2 regions of the Lipingzhangella rawalii genome follow, and region 1 is predicted to be linked to the other one. Evidence: predicted binding sites of a transcription regulator. Region 1 holds the regulator's gene; the other holds the start of a gene.
What was found. The regulator HspR, encoded in region 1, represses chaperone genes until heat shock. The targets are predictions, from matches to a motif close to ANTTGAGTCNNNNNGACTCAANT.
Positions count from the first base shown of each region.

Region 2: a site for HspR is predicted at 3,070-3,092, ahead of lon (endopeptidase La). Genes of this name have one in related genera too.

Region 1 is NZ_JAVLVT010000003.1:85,146-92,542, reverse strand. It holds gene grpE (nucleotide exchange factor GrpE) at 1-250, shown strand, start outside; gene dnaJ (molecular chaperone DnaJ) at 345-1,505, shown strand; gene RIF23_RS07225 (heat shock protein transcriptional repressor HspR) at 1,512-1,943, shown strand; gene clpB (ATP-dependent chaperone ClpB) at 1,970-4,579, shown strand; gene RIF23_RS07215 (acyl-CoA dehydrogenase) at 4,938-6,761, shown strand; gene RIF23_RS07210 (DUF6458 family protein) at 7,093-7,308, shown strand.
Region 2 is NZ_JAVLVT010000009.1:3,879-11,275, reverse strand. It holds gene RIF23_RS16710 (potassium/proton antiporter) at 1-646, opposite strand, end outside; gene RIF23_RS16705 (ABC transporter ATP-binding protein) at 1,094-2,989, shown strand; gene lon (endopeptidase La) at 3,103-5,514, shown strand; gene RIF23_RS16695 (Gfo/Idh/MocA family oxidoreductase) at 5,899-7,020, shown strand; gene RIF23_RS16690 (adenosine deaminase) at 7,131-7,397, opposite strand, start outside.

The sequences.
Region 1 (7,397 bases):
CCTGACCATGGTGCCCTCGCCCGATGCCACGACACAGACCGTGCTGGAGGTGTTCCAGCCGGGCTACAGCATCGGGGAACGGGTGATCCGGCCGGCTCGGGTGGTCGTCACCGGGCCCGCCGCGGAGGAGACAGCTGCCACGACGGACGTGGCGGACGAGGAACCGCCCACTCCGACACCGGAGTCGGGGCCGGAATCGTCCACCGCGGACACCGACGCCTCGAACCCCCAAGCGGGGGAACGAGAGTGAACGAGACGCCCCGGGTCCCCTGGACCCGGGGCGTTGGCCCAGGGCACGCGCCCGTGCGGACAGGTCACGAAGATCGGGGAGAAGGCAAACGTCGATGAGCACCAAGGACTACCTCGAAAACGACTACTACCAGGTCCTGGGAGTCTCAAAGACGGCCACGCAGGACGAAATCAAGCAGGCGTACCGCAAACTCGCCCGCAAGTACCACCCCGACGCGAACAAGGGGGACGACACGGCCGAGGAGAAGTTCAAGCAGATCTCCGAGGCGTACAACGTCCTGTCCGACGAGCAGAAGCGCAAGGAGTACGACGAGGCGCGTTCCCTGTTCGGTGGCTCCTACCGTCCGGGCGGGAGCACCGGAGCCGGTGGGTTCGACCTGGGTGACCTGTTCGGCCAGGGCACAGGAACCGGGAGTCCCCACGGTGGGGAGCGGCTCAGCGACATCTTCGGGGGCCTGTTCGGCGGCCGTGGCCGCACCGGAACGACCCAGGCACGACGCGGCGCCGACGTCGAGACGGAGGCGAAGCTTAGCTTCGAGGAGGCCGTACGGGGGGTTACGCGCTCCTTCCGGCTCACCGCCGACGCCGCATGCAGCGCCTGTCGGGGCAGCGGCGCGAAGACGGGAACCACCCCCCGGGTGTGTCCCAGCTGTGAGGGGACCGGCCACAAGAGCCGCAACCTCGGCGGTTTCTCCATGTCGGAGCCCTGCCCGCAGTGCCGCGGGCGTGGCCTCGTGGTGGACGACCCCTGTCCCGTGTGCAACGGGAGTGGACGTGGGCAGAGCACGCGCACCGTGCAGGCCCGCATCCCCGCGGGGGTACACGACGGGCAGCGAATCCGAATCAAAGGTAAGGGAGCGCCGGGAGAACGCGGGGGACCGGCCGGAGACCTCTACGTGGTGGTGCACGTGCAGCCGCATCAAGTGTTCGGTCGATCGGGCGACAACCTGACGATCACCGTCCCGGTGACCTTCCCCGAGGCAACCCTCGGCTCGGAGATCCGGGTGCCGACCCTGGACGGATTCCCGGTGACGGTGAAGATCCCCCCCGGAACCCCCAACGGCCGCACCCTGCGTGTTCGGGGTAAGGGTGCCCAGCGCCGGGACGGGACGACCGGGGACCTGCTCGTCACCGTCGAGGTGGCGGTGCCGCAGAATCTGAACAGTGCGGCGCGGGAGGCCCTGGAGGCCTACCGTTCCGCAACGTCGGACCAGAATCCACGCGCAGACCTCGAAGCGCGGGCGAAGGGGGCCTGAGCTGCCATGACCTCCCCCACTTTTGGCGATGACACACCGGTCTACGTGATCTCGGTGGCCGCCGAGCTGTCCGGGCTGCATCCGCAGACCCTGCGCCAGTACGACCGGCTGGGGCTGGTGTCCCCGGGCCGGGCCAGTGGTCGCGGGCGGCGCTACTCGATGCGGGACATCCAGCAGCTCCGCGAGGTCCAACGGTTGTCCCAGGAGATGGGGATCAACCTGGCCGGTATCAAGCGCATCCTGGAACTCGAACGTGAGGTGGCCGAGCTCCGGGACACCGTGTACCACCTGCACAACGAGCTCGCCGCCGCGCGCAGCGCGGTGGCACGCCGAGGGAGCCCCAATCCCCCCACCGGTGCGGAGCTCCTCCCCCTACGGCAGGCCCGGGTCACCATCGTCAGCAACGCGCCACCCCCTGACAACGCTCCGGACCAGTAAGACACGGCAGACGGGGGCAGGAATCCATGGACTACAAGTTCACGCAGAAGAGCCAGGAGGCGCTGTCCGGTGCGGTGCGGCGTGCAACCTCGGACGGCAGTCCGCAGGTCGAGCCGGCGCATCTGATGGCCGCACTTCTCGACCAGGGGGAGGGCATCACCCGTCCACTGTTGAAGGCGGTCGGTGCGCCCCCGGACGAGATACAGCACAAGGTGGAGCAGGCGGTCGCGGGCCTACCGAAGGCCCAGGGAAGCACGGTCGGCGCCCCGCAAAGCTCCCGGCAGCTCATCCGGGTGCTGAACACTGCCGGGCAGCGGGCCCAGCAGCTGGAAGACGAGTACGTCTCGACCGAGCATTTGGTGGTCGGGATCGCCGCGGACGGCGGCGAGGTCGGCCGGATCCTGACCGACGCCGGCGCCACCCCCGAGGCCCTGCTGGAAGCCTTCCAGCAGGTGCGCGGTAGTGGCCGCGTGACCTCGGAAAACCCCGAGGAGACGTACCAGGCTCTGGAGAAGTACGGCCTGGACCTCACCGAGCGGGCACGCTCGGGCCAGGTGGACCCCGTGATCGGTCGAGACACCGAAATCCGCCGGGTCGTCCAGGTGCTCAGCCGCCGCACCAAGAACAACCCGGTACTGATCGGAGAACCGGGCGTCGGAAAGACCGCGGTGGTGGAGGGGCTCGCCCAACGCATCGTGGCCGGCGACGTACCCGAGTCGCTGCGGGATAAGCGCCTGATCGCCCTGGACCTGTCCGCGATGGTGGCCGGCGCGAAGTACCGCGGCGAGTTCGAGGAGCGCCTCAAGGCCGTCCTCAACGAGATCAAGGAGAGCGACGGGCAGATCATCACGTTCATCGACGAGCTGCACACCATGGTGGGTGCCGGATCCGCCGAAGGCTCGATGGACGCCGGGAACATGCTCAAGCCGATGCTGGCCCGAGGCGAGCTACGCATGGTGGGCGCCACCACCCTCGACGAGTACCGCGAACGCATCGAGAAGGACGCCGCGCTGGAGCGCCGTTTCCAACAGGTCCAGGTGGGCGAGCCCTCCGCGACGGACACCATCGCGATCCTGCGCGGTCTCAAGGGACGCTACGAAGCCCATCACAAGGTACAGATCGCCGACTCGGCACTGGTTGCCGCCGCCACCCTGTCCGACCGCTACATCACGGCGCGGTTCCTGCCGGACAAGGCGATCGACCTGATCGACGAGGCCGCCTCACGGCTGCGGATGGAGATCGATTCCCGGCCCGTGGAGATCGACGAGCTGCAACGCACCGTGGATCGTCTCAAAATGGAGGAGATGGCGCTGGCCAAGGAGTCCGACGAGGCCAGCCAGCAGCGGCTGGAGCGCCTCCGGGCCGACCTCGCCGACCGGCAGGAGCAACTCAACGCGCTCAACGCCCGGTGGGAGGAGGAGAAGGCCAGCCTGAACCGAGTCGGTGACCTCAAGGAACGGCTGGACGAGGCCCGCAGCCGCGCCGAACGTGCCCAGCGAGACGGCGACTTCACCGAGGCGTCCCGACTGATGTACGGGGAGATTCCCCAGCTGGAGCAGCAACTGGAGGAGGCGCTCACCGCGGAGAAGGAGGCGGAGAGCTCCCCGACCACGATGGTCAAGGAAGAGGTCGAGGCCGACGACGTCGCGGACGTCGTCTCGTCGTGGACAGGCATCCCCGTCGGCCGACTGTTGGAGGGTGAGACCTCCAAGCTGCTGCGCATGGAGGAGGAACTCGGTTCGCGGCTGATCGGGCAGAGCCGTGCGGTGACGGCCGTGTCGGATGCGGTACGTCGCGCCCGCGCCGGAGTGTCCGACCCCGACCGCCCCACCGGGTCTTTCCTGTTCCTGGGACCGACCGGGGTCGGTAAGACCGAGCTGGCCAAGACCCTGGCGGAGTTCCTGTTCGACGACGAGCGGGCGATCGTCCGGATCGACATGAGCGAATACTCGGAGAAGCACTCGGTGTCCCGCCTGGTGGGTGCGCCACCCGGGTACGTGGGCTACGAAGAGGGCGGGCAGCTCTCCGAGGCGGTGCGGCGTCGGCCGTACACGGTGGTGCTGCTGGACGAGGTGGAGAAGGCGCATCCGGAGGTCTTCGACACCCTGCTTCAGGTGTTGGACGACGGACGGTTGACCGACGGCCAGGGCCGACAGGTCGACTTCCGCAACACGGTGCTGATCCTCACCTCCAACCTGGGTTCGCAGTTCCTGGTGGATCAGAGCATGGACGATGCTGCCCGCAAGGACCGTGTGATGGAGGTCGTGCGGGCCTCGTTCAAGCCGGAGTTCCTGAACCGGCTGGATGACGTGATTATGTTCGACGCACTGTCCACCACCGAGCTGACCAGGATCGTGGACCTCCAGGTGCAACGGCTGGCGAACCGGCTGGCCGAGCGGCGCCTGGACCTGGAGGTCACTCCGGCCGCTCGGGAGTGGCTCGCGTTGACGGGCTACGACCCGGTCTATGGGGCGCGTCCACTGCGGCGTCTGGTCCAGAGCGCGATCGGGGATCCACTGTCCAAGGAGCTGCTCTCCGGTGAGCTGCGCGACGGAGACACCGTGCTGGTGGACCTGGACAGCGCCAGCGACCGGTTGACGGTGCAGGCCAAGCGCGCCGAGCCCGCAGCGGTGTAGGCGGCGTCGCCGCGAACAGCACGAAGCCGGCGCGGGGCTTGGGACGTGTCCCAAGCCCCGCGCTTGTGCCGGTACGCGGCATCGCACCGGAGGAACCGGGCCGCGCCGCACGTACGCCGCGGCGGGAATGCGCACGCCTGTGCTGGTCATGCCGGGCGGCAGGAACCGGAGGCCCACGCATCCGCGCAGCTCTATCCAGATACACCCCACTGCCGTCAATGTGATGTTCCTCCCACCACATGTCCGCTCAGGCTATAGCGGTGCTACTGGCTAGTAACATAAGCTTGTTACCAACCAGTACAAGACGGGACGTGTGTGACCACGCGGCCACGCGACCACGAATCTGCGGAGCGCGCCGATGACGCACTACAAGAGCAACCTCCGGGACCTCGAATTCAACCTGTTCGAGGTGTTCAGGCGCCAGGACGTGCTGGGATCCGGCCCGTTCGAGGAGCTGGACGAGGACACCGCACGCACCATCCTGGACGAGGTCAACCGCCTCGCCACCGGAGCACTCGCCGAGTCCTTCGAGGACGGCGACCGTAACCCCCCCAAATTCGACCCAGCCACGAACAGCGTGACGATGCCGGAGAGCATCAAGCGCTCCTACCAGACCTACATGGACGCCGGCTGGTACAACCTGGACCTGCCGCCGGAGCTGGGTGGACTCGGCGCCCCCCGCTCCCTGGTCTGGGCCGCCGCCGAGCTCATCCTCGGATCGAACCCCTCGATCCACATGTACTCCGCCGGCCCTGGCTTCGCGAACGTCCTCTACCAGGAGGGCAACGAGAAGCAGAAGGAATTCGCCAAGCTTGCGATCGAGCGCGGCTGGGGCGCCACCATGGTGCTGACCGAGCCGGACGCGGGCTCCGACGTCGGCGCCGGCCGCACCAAGGCCGTGGAACAGCCCGACGGCACCTGGCACCTGGAGGGTGTCAAGCGCTTCATCACCTCGGCCGAGCAGGACATGACCGAGAACATCTTCCACCTGGTGCTGGCCCGCCCCGAGGGGCACGGCCCGGGCACCAAGGGGCTCTCCCTGTTCCTGGTACCCAAGTACCTGGTCAACGAGGATGGTTCCCTGGGTGAGCGCAATGGCGCCTACGTCACCGGGGTGGAGGACAAGATGGGCCTGAAGGCCTCCACCACCTGTGAGCTCACGTTCGGGGATAAGCACCCGGCCATCGGCTACCTGGTTGGCGATAAGCACGACGGCATCCGGCAGATGTTCCTGATCATCGAGTACGCCCGGATGATGGTCGGCACGAAGGCGATCGCCACCCTGTCCACCGGCTACCTCAACGCTCTGGAGTACGCCAAGGAGCGTAAGCAGGGCGCGGACCTGACCCAGGCCTCGGACAAGACTGCCCCGCGGGTGCCGATCACCCAGCACCCGGACGTCCGGCGGAGCCTCATGACCCAGAAGGCCTACGCCGAAGGGCTGCGGGCCCTGATGCTCTACACCGCGACCCAGCAGGACGCGGTGCAGCTGGCCGAGCACGAGGGTGCGGACACCAGCGAGGTGGACGCCCTCAACGACCTGCTACTCCCGCTGGTCAAGGGGGTGGGGTCCGAGCGCTCCTACGCACTGCTCGCCGAGTCCCTCCAGACCCTCGGTGGCTCCGGCTACTTGCAGGAGTACCCGATCGAGCAGTACATCCGGGACGCCAAGATCGACACCCTCTACGAGGGGACCACGGCGATCCAGGGACAGGACCTCTTCTTCCGCAAGATCGTGAAGAACAACGGTGCCGCCCTGGGCACGCTCATGGGCCAGATCCAGGAGTTCGCCGCCAGCGAGGCCGGAAACGGGCAGCTCAAGATGGAGCGGTCCGCACTGGCCGAGGCCGCCGCCGACGTGCAGAAGATGGTCGAGCACATGGTCGGCGACGCAATGCGCTCCGCCGAGGAGAGCACCGAGATCTACAAGGTCGGGTTCAACACCACCCGGCTGCTGATGAGCCTGGGCGACGTGGTTCTGGGCTGGCTGTTGCTGCGTCAGGCCGAGGTGGCCCTGTCCAGCATCGACGGCGCCAGCCAGGAGGACCAGGACTTCTACGCCGGTAAGGTCGCCGCCGCCCGGCACTTCGCCGCGACCGTCCTGCCGCACGTCACGGCCGACCGCAAGATCGCCGAGAGTGTCACCACCGAGCTGATGGACCTGCCGACCTCGGCCTTCTGAGTTTCGGCCCGGTCAGGGGCACAGCTCAACGGTGGGGGTGGCGCGTAGGCTGTCGCCACCCCCACCGTTCGCTCGTCGTCCCGTATCGCCACCGCCATGGTGCCGGTGGCGGTGCCGGCACCATGGCGATCCATACCTCCGCCGCCGTGCGGCCCCGTGGCGAAACATCGCTGGGACCACACAGTCAGTGTGGAGTAATGTCGTCCCCAGAAACGGGTAATCGAGTACGTGACAGGCTGGCGTCGGCACACGGTCCACACGGTGGACTCGGGGACGCCAGCCGGGACGACAGCGGGCACCGCGCGTAGCGACACGGAGCGGAGGGGCACCGATGGGCATCGGGCTCGGCGTATTCCTGGCGGTCATCGGCGCTATCCTGCACTTCGGTATCACCGCCGACGTTGAGGGCATCGACCTCGACGTCATCGGCGCGATCCTGATGATCGCCGGTGGCGCCATCGTCGTGTTGACCCTGGTGTATCCCCTGACCCGCCGGGGCCAGACGGTGGACGGGGAACGCCCCCCGCAGAACAATCAGCGCTCCTAGGCCGGGCTTCAGGGAACGCCTGTCGGGCGGGCCGCTGCGCCGACAACCTCGGGTGGCACGGTCGGAGGCTGTGGGGGTGGGATCGCGGC
Region 2 (7,397 bases), on a different contig from region 1:
GCAGGGCACTGCGGTTGAGGAGCCACTGCCCCGTGATCCCGACGATGATGCCGAGGACCGCTCCACCGATCAGCTGGTAGAGCGCCTCGCCCGCCGCGGCCAGGATCCCGGTCTGGGCCCAGATATCCGACACCACGAGGGTGACCAGGATGACCACCGGGGGGTCATTGAGCCCGGATTCGGCCTCCAAGGCAGAGCGGACCCGTGCCCGCAGTGGCAGGTATCGCAGGATCGAGAACACAGCGGCGGCGTCCGTGGATGACACGACCGCACCGACGAGGATTGCGATACGCCAGTCCAGGCCGAGCGCGTAGTGGCCCACGATGGCGGTAACCGTGACACTGACCCCGACTCCGACCGTGGACAGGAGCAGCGCGAACGGCAGCGCGGGACGGATATCACTCCATTTGGTGGACAGTCCCCCCTCGGCGAGGATGATCGCCAGGGCGGTGAAGCCCAGCACCTGCATGAGTTCGGGGTCGTCGAACCGGATGCCGAGTCCGCCCTCGCCGAGCGCCAAGCCCAGCCCCAGGAAGGCCAGTAGGGCCGGCAGCCCCGCCCGGGTGGCCAGCCGAACTGCGAGCACTCCCGCCAGCAGGACCAGCATGCTGCCGAGCAGAACGTAGTTCAGCAGGTCGGCGCTCACGCATCTCCCATCTCATGTGTCCGATGGCCCGCGGCGGTCGCGTTCTCGGCGGCTGGGTGCGGTACACACTCCGTTGGCGACGCCGGGCTGGCGGGACATCCCCGCAGCTCCAAGGTATCGGTGCGTCGAATTCGTGTTTCTCAGCGACTCCCCACGTTCGGGGTGAATGTCGGGTTTTGTGCTGGCCAGCCACGACCGCGGGCTGCGATGCCACGGGCGCGGAAGGGAACTGACGCTGGGTGCCGCGGACGGGCCGGGGAAATGCGGGCGGGCCGCGGATGGTTGCCCTAGCCATGCACCCGATGGCGGCACCGGCGCCGAAACGTTGTACCGCGGTGTGCGGTACGTCCACCGGCTCATTGACTTCACTGATACTTGAGCTTTTAGCGTCGGGATCGCACGGTCATGCCCCCACAATCCCGACCGGCAGGCGGTGGATCATTGAGTATGGAAGTGACCGCGTGGACCACCATGTACCACGCGATGCACGCGCAGGAGGATCGGCGGCCGTTCTCCCGAGTGATCCTGCGTCGAATCTGGGACTTCGCGCGGCCCCACCATCGCAGGCTGGCATGGTTCGTGGTGCTGAGCGTGCTCACGGCTGCTCTGGCGGTGGCGACCCCGGTGCTGGCCGGCTGGGTCGTCAACGCGATCGAGGCGGGTGGGCCAATGCGCCACATTGCGCTGTTGGCCGGAGTGATCGCCCTCATCGCTGTGGCCGAGGCCGGATTCGGACTGTTGAACCGCTGGCTGTCCGCCCGGATCGGGGAGGGCCTGATTCTCGACCTGCGTACCGCGGTCTACGACCACGTGCAGCGCATGCCGGTCGCCTTCTTCACCCGGACCCGCACCGGTGCCCTCGTCAGCCGGCTGAACAATGACGTGATCGGTGCCCAACGGGCTTTCGCTGACGTGCTGTCCGGGGTGGTGAGCAACCTGGTGACGCTCGTGCTCACCCTGGCGGTCATGCTGACGCTGTCCTGGCAGATCACACTGATCACCCTGGTGCTGCTGCCGCTGTTCGTGATCCCCGCCCGCAGGATGGGTACGCGCCTGGCGCGGTTGGAACGCGAGGGTGCCAATCACAATGCCGTGATGAGCACTCAGATGACCGAACGGTTCTCAGCAGGCGGGGCGACCTTGGTGAAGCTGTTCGGCCGTCCCACGGAGGAATCGGCGCGGTTCGCCCAACGGGCCGGCCGGGTTCGGGACATCGGTGTGCGCACGGCGATGGTGCAGCACATCTTCTACACGGCGCTGACGCTGGTGTCGGCGCTCGCGCTGGCCCTGGTCTACGGCCTGGGTGGGTTCTACGCGCTGTCCGGAGACATCAACTCCGGTGCCGTGGTGTCCCTCGCCCTGCTGCTGACCCGGTTGTACGCCCCGCTGACCGAGCTTGCCAGCGCTCGGGTTGAGGTGATGAGTGCGATGGTGAGTTTCTCGCGGGTGTTCGAGGTGCTGGATCTGCGGCCCCTGGTCGAGGAGCGGGAGGATGCCCGGCCCGTTCCCTCGGGGCCGGTCTCGGTACAGCTGGACCGGGTGGACTTTGCCTACCCGTCGGCCGACCAGGTGTCCCTGGCGTCACTGGAGGAGGTGGCGAATCTGGACACGCGCGGGGGAGAACAGGTGCTGCACGGGGTGTCGTTCACGGCCGAGCCCGGACAGATGGTCGCGCTGGTCGGTTCCTCCGGGGCCGGCAAGTCCACCATCGCTCAGCTGATCCCGCGGTTGTACGACGTGGACGGGGGTGCGGTCCGCCTGGGTGGTGTGGATGTCCGCGAGCTGTCGATGTCCGCGATCCGGGACACCGTGGGCATGGTGACCCAGGACGGCCACCTCTTTCACGACACGGTACGCGCGAATCTGCTGTTGGCCCGACCGGAAGCCGGTGAGGACGAGCTGTGGGAGGTGCTGCGGCGTGCTCGCCTGGACGACCTGGTCTCCCGGTTGCCGGACGGCTTGGACACCCTCGTCGGGGACCGTGGATATCGCCTGTCCGGGGGCGAGCGCCAGCGGTTGACCATCGCCCGGGTGCTGCTGGCCCGCCCACAGGTGGTGATCCTCGACGAGGCCACCGCGCACCTGGACTCCACCTCCGAGGCGGCCGTGCAGGAGGCGTTGGCCGAGGCCCTCCAGGGCCGGACCGCCGTCGTAATCGCGCATCGCCTGTCCACGATCCAGGCCGCCGACCAGATCCTGGTCCTGGAGAACGGACACGTGGTCGAACGGGGAACCCATGCCGAGCTCCTGGCTGCGGGGGGACGCTACGGCGAGCTGTACCACAGCCAGTTCGATCCCGCCGGCGAACGCAGCCCTGCCGGCGAACGCAGCCCGATTGGGTGAAACATCGGTGGGCGACCGGGCCGCACCTCCCGATCGCCCACAGCGAACACCCAGGGGGGGAATAAAACCAGACTCGTCTTTATTGAGTTAAGTGGACTCAATAAGGAGGATGCATGAGTGACACGCAGACCGGAGTGACGCTGCCCGTTCTCCCTCTGGACGATGACGTGGTCCTGCCCGGCATGGTCGTGCCGGTCGACATCTCCGATTCCGAGGTGCGATCCGCCGTGGACGCCGCCCAGGCGGTGGAGGAACGAGCCGAAGACACGCCCGGAGTGCGCTCGTCCAGCAAGCCGCGGGTCCTGATCGTTCCGCGCGTGGACGGAACCTACGCCGCAGTGGGGACGGTCGCCACGGTCGAGCAGGTGGGGCGCACTCCGGATGGAGAGCCGGCGGCGGTGCTGCGGGGCGTGTCCCGCGCCACCGTTGGTAGCGGCACGACCGGTCCCGGAGCGGCGCTGTGGGTTCATGTCACCGTCGACGACACGCAGCCGCCGGAGAACGGCTACCCGGGCCGGGTGCAGGAACTGGCGCGGGAGTACAAGGGTCTACTCGTGACCTATCTCCAGAAGCGCAACGCCTGGCAGGTCCTGGACTCGGTGCAGAAGCTGGACGATCCCGGTGCGCTGGCCGACAGCGGTGGGTACTCGCCGTTCCTCAACCGGGACCAGAAGTTGCAGCTGCTGGAAACCTTCGATGTCGCCGAGCGGCTGACCCGGCTCATCGAGTGGACTCGTGCGTATCTCACCGAGCTGGACGTCACCGAGAAGATCAACAACGACGTCCAGGAGGGCGTGGACAAGCAGCAGCGAGAGTTTCTGCTGCGCCGTCAGCTGGAGGCCATCCGGTCCGAGCTCAACGAGCTCAACGGTAAGCCGGGCTCTGAGGAGGACGACTACCGGGACAAGGTCGAATCCGCCGACCTTCCCGAACACGTACGCGAAGCCGCCCTGGCCGAGGTGGACAAGCTGGAACGTGCCGGGGATTCCTCCCCCGAATCCGGCTGGATCCGCACCTGGCTGGACACCATCCTGGCCATGCCCTGGCAGGAGCGCACCGTTGACGCCTACGACGTCACTGCGGCCCGTGGCGTGCTCGACGCCGATCATGCGGGGCTCGAGGACGTCAAGGAACGCATCGTGGAGTATCTGGCGGTGCGCAAGCGTCGGGAGGAGCGCGGACTCGGTGTGGTTGGCGGCCGCCGAAGCGGGGCCGTGCTGGCACTGGTCGGTCCACCCGGGGTCGGTAAGACCTCGCTCGGTGAGTCGGTGGCCCGATCCATGGGGCGCAGCTTCACCCGCGTCGCCCTGGGTGGTGTGCGGGACGAGGCCGAGATCCGCGGGCACCGGCGTACCTACGTCGGCGCACAGCCGGGCCGTATCGTCCGCGCGATCAAGGAAGCCGGCACCATGAACCCGGTGGTGCTGCTGGACGAGGTCGACAAGGTGGGATCCGACTTCCGTGGCGACCCCACCGCAGCGCTGCTCGAGGTGCTCGACCCAGCCCAGAACCACACGTTCCGGGACCACTATCTCGAGGTGGACCTCGACCTTTCCGACGTGGTGTTCCTCGCCACCGCCAACGTGGTCGAGTCGATTCCGGACCCCCTGCTGGACCGGATGGAGCTGGTGTCGCTGGACGGCTACACCGAGGACGAGAAGGTCACCATCGGTCGGGATCACCTACTGCCCCGCCAGTTGGAACGCTCCGGGCTGGAGGCCACCGAGGCCGAGGTCACCGAGTCGGCCCTGCGTCGACTCGCCACCGAGTACACCCGCGAGGCGGGCGTGCGAAACCTGGAACGTTCCATCTCCAGGGTGCTGCGCAAGGTTGCTGCTGGGGTTGCCCTGGGAGACACCGAGTTGCCCGTGACTGTGGATGCCGAGGCACTGCCCGACTATCTGGGCCGACCCAAGCACACACCGGAGTCAGCCGACCGCACGGCACTTCCCGGTGTGGCGACCGGACTGGCCGTGACCGGAACCGGTGGGGACGTGTTGTTCGTGGAGGCCTCGCTGGCGGATGGAGAATCCGGTGCCAGTGGGTTGACCATCACGGGGCAACTGGGGGAGGTCATGCAGGAGTCGGCACAGATCGCATTGAGCTACCTGCGTTCCCGGGGCGCGGAACTGGAGCTGCCGGTGGCCGACCTCAAAGACCGGGGGATCCACCTACACGTTCCCGCGGGTGCCGTGCCCAAGGACGGCCCCAGTGCCGGAATCACGATGACCACGGCGCTGGCCTCGCTGCTCTCGGGACGGGCGGCACGCTCTGAGGTCGGGATGACGGGTGAGGTCTCGTTGACCGGACGGGTGCTGCCCGTCGGTGGGGTAAAGCAGAAACTGCTGGCCGCGCACCGGGCCGGAATCAGCACCGTGCTGATTCCGGCACGCAACGAGCCCGATCTGGACGACGTGCCCGAGGACGTGCGTTCCCAGCTGACTGTGCACCCGGTCAGCGACGTGCGCGAGGTGTTGGAGCTGGCCCTGGAGCCGGCCGAGGCGCAGGTGCCGGCGGTGGCCTGAGGCCCGCACCCGCACCACGCGGAGGCGAATGTGGCCATCGTCGCAGGTCGTTTCGTTGTCGCTGTGGATTAAACCGCGGAATTGGAGTGTTGACCCCGGTGAGCGCGCCCCGGGGCGCGCTGGATGCCTGGCCCTGGCGTCGAGAGATACGACGCGGGCGCCAGTGGCGGCGTAGGGGGGACGCCGCCTGCCGCGGGGCCGCCGGTTCTTGGGGGAGACCGGCGGCCCCGCCTTTGTTCGCGTTGCAGCTCAGGCGGACACACACGGTCGCCTCGTCGTCGGGGCGAGGCACCATGGCCCCGACCCGTGGGGCACGCACGGAGACCGCCCCCCACTGTGCAGTAGCGTGGGGACGTCACTGCCTCCGAACGGGTCGACGTCTCCATGTCCGCTGTGTCTTCTGTGTCCGCTCCGTCCGCTGCGTCCGCTGCCCACGCTGCGGAACTGCGTGTGGCCCTGCTCGGTTTCGGCAAGGGCGGGTCGGTGTTCCACGCCCCCCTGATCGATGCCACGCCGGGGCTGCGGCTGTCCGGGGTCGTCACCGGGGACTCAGCCCGAGCGGCAGCGGTCGGTCATCGATACCCCCAGGCCACCGTGCACCCCAGCGCCGAGCATCTGTGGGAGCGGGCCACCGACTACGACATTGCGGTGGTCACCACACCCAACGACAGCCACGTTCCGCTCGCCCACGCAGCGCTGAAATCGGGCTTGGCCGTGGTGGTGGACAAGCCGCTGGCCTTGGACGTCGCCGAGGCCCGTGACCTGGTCGCCACGGCTGCCCAGCGGGAACAGGTCCTCACCGTTTACCACAACCGCCGGTGGGACGCCGACTTCCAGACCCTGTGGCACCTGGTGGACAGTGGCGAGCTGGGGCGGGTGCACCGCTTCGAGTCCCGTTTCGAGCGTTGGCGCCCCGAGGCCAGGGACAGCTGGCGCGACAGCGGCCCCGCCGCCGCGGGCGGGGGCATTCTCTGGGACCTCGGGCCACACCTGGTCGACCAGGCCGTGAATCTCTTCGGCCCCGTGGCCCGCGTGTACGCCGAACTGGATGCCTGCCGCCCCGGGGTATCCGCCGAGGATGACGCCTTCCTGGCACTGACCCACCGGGACGGGACCCGCAGCCACCTGTGGGCCAGTGCGGTTGCCGCCCAGCGGGGGCCACGGTTCCGCGTGCTTGGCGACCGTGCGGCCTTCACCATCCACGGAATGGACAGCCAAGAGGACCGCCTGAACCAAGGAGAGCGTCCCGACCGCCCGGACTGGGGCGAGGTGCTCCAGCAACACTGGGGAGAGCTCGGTGCCGACGGCACGGTGCGAAAGGTGCCCAGTGTCCGCGGGAACTATCCGGCCTTCTACGCGGGCCTACGGGATGCGGTGGCCGAGGGGGAGCCGGTTCCGGTGGAGCCACACGAGGTCGTACACGGCCTGGACGTGATTGACGCGGCGCGCCGCAGCGCCGCTGCGGGAACCGCGGCCGCCGTTCCGGAGCCCACACCGCTGCACTGAACCCAGCCCTGCGGGAGTCACGGTGTCGTCTCCGGCTCCGGAGTCACAGCACCGTGCCCGCCGGTTGAATCCAGCCACGCCATCCGGCATCGGCGGGGTGGGCTGGTGGCTCACCGGCCCGTATGGGGCCAGGCGTCCTCCATCCGGAAGAAGGCGCCGCTGACGTGGCTGATCCGTTCACGAGCGTAGGCCGGTTTGATGACCTCGTTGATGAGCCGGAGGCGCTCGTCGTGGCCGATAAACGCCGACTTCATCGCGTTTACGGTGAACCAGCTCAGTTCGTCCACCCCATAGCCGAACTCGCGGGAGAGCTCGGTGAACTCGGCGGTCATCGAAGTCTGGCTGATGGTGCGGCTACTGGTGTTGACCGTGACCCG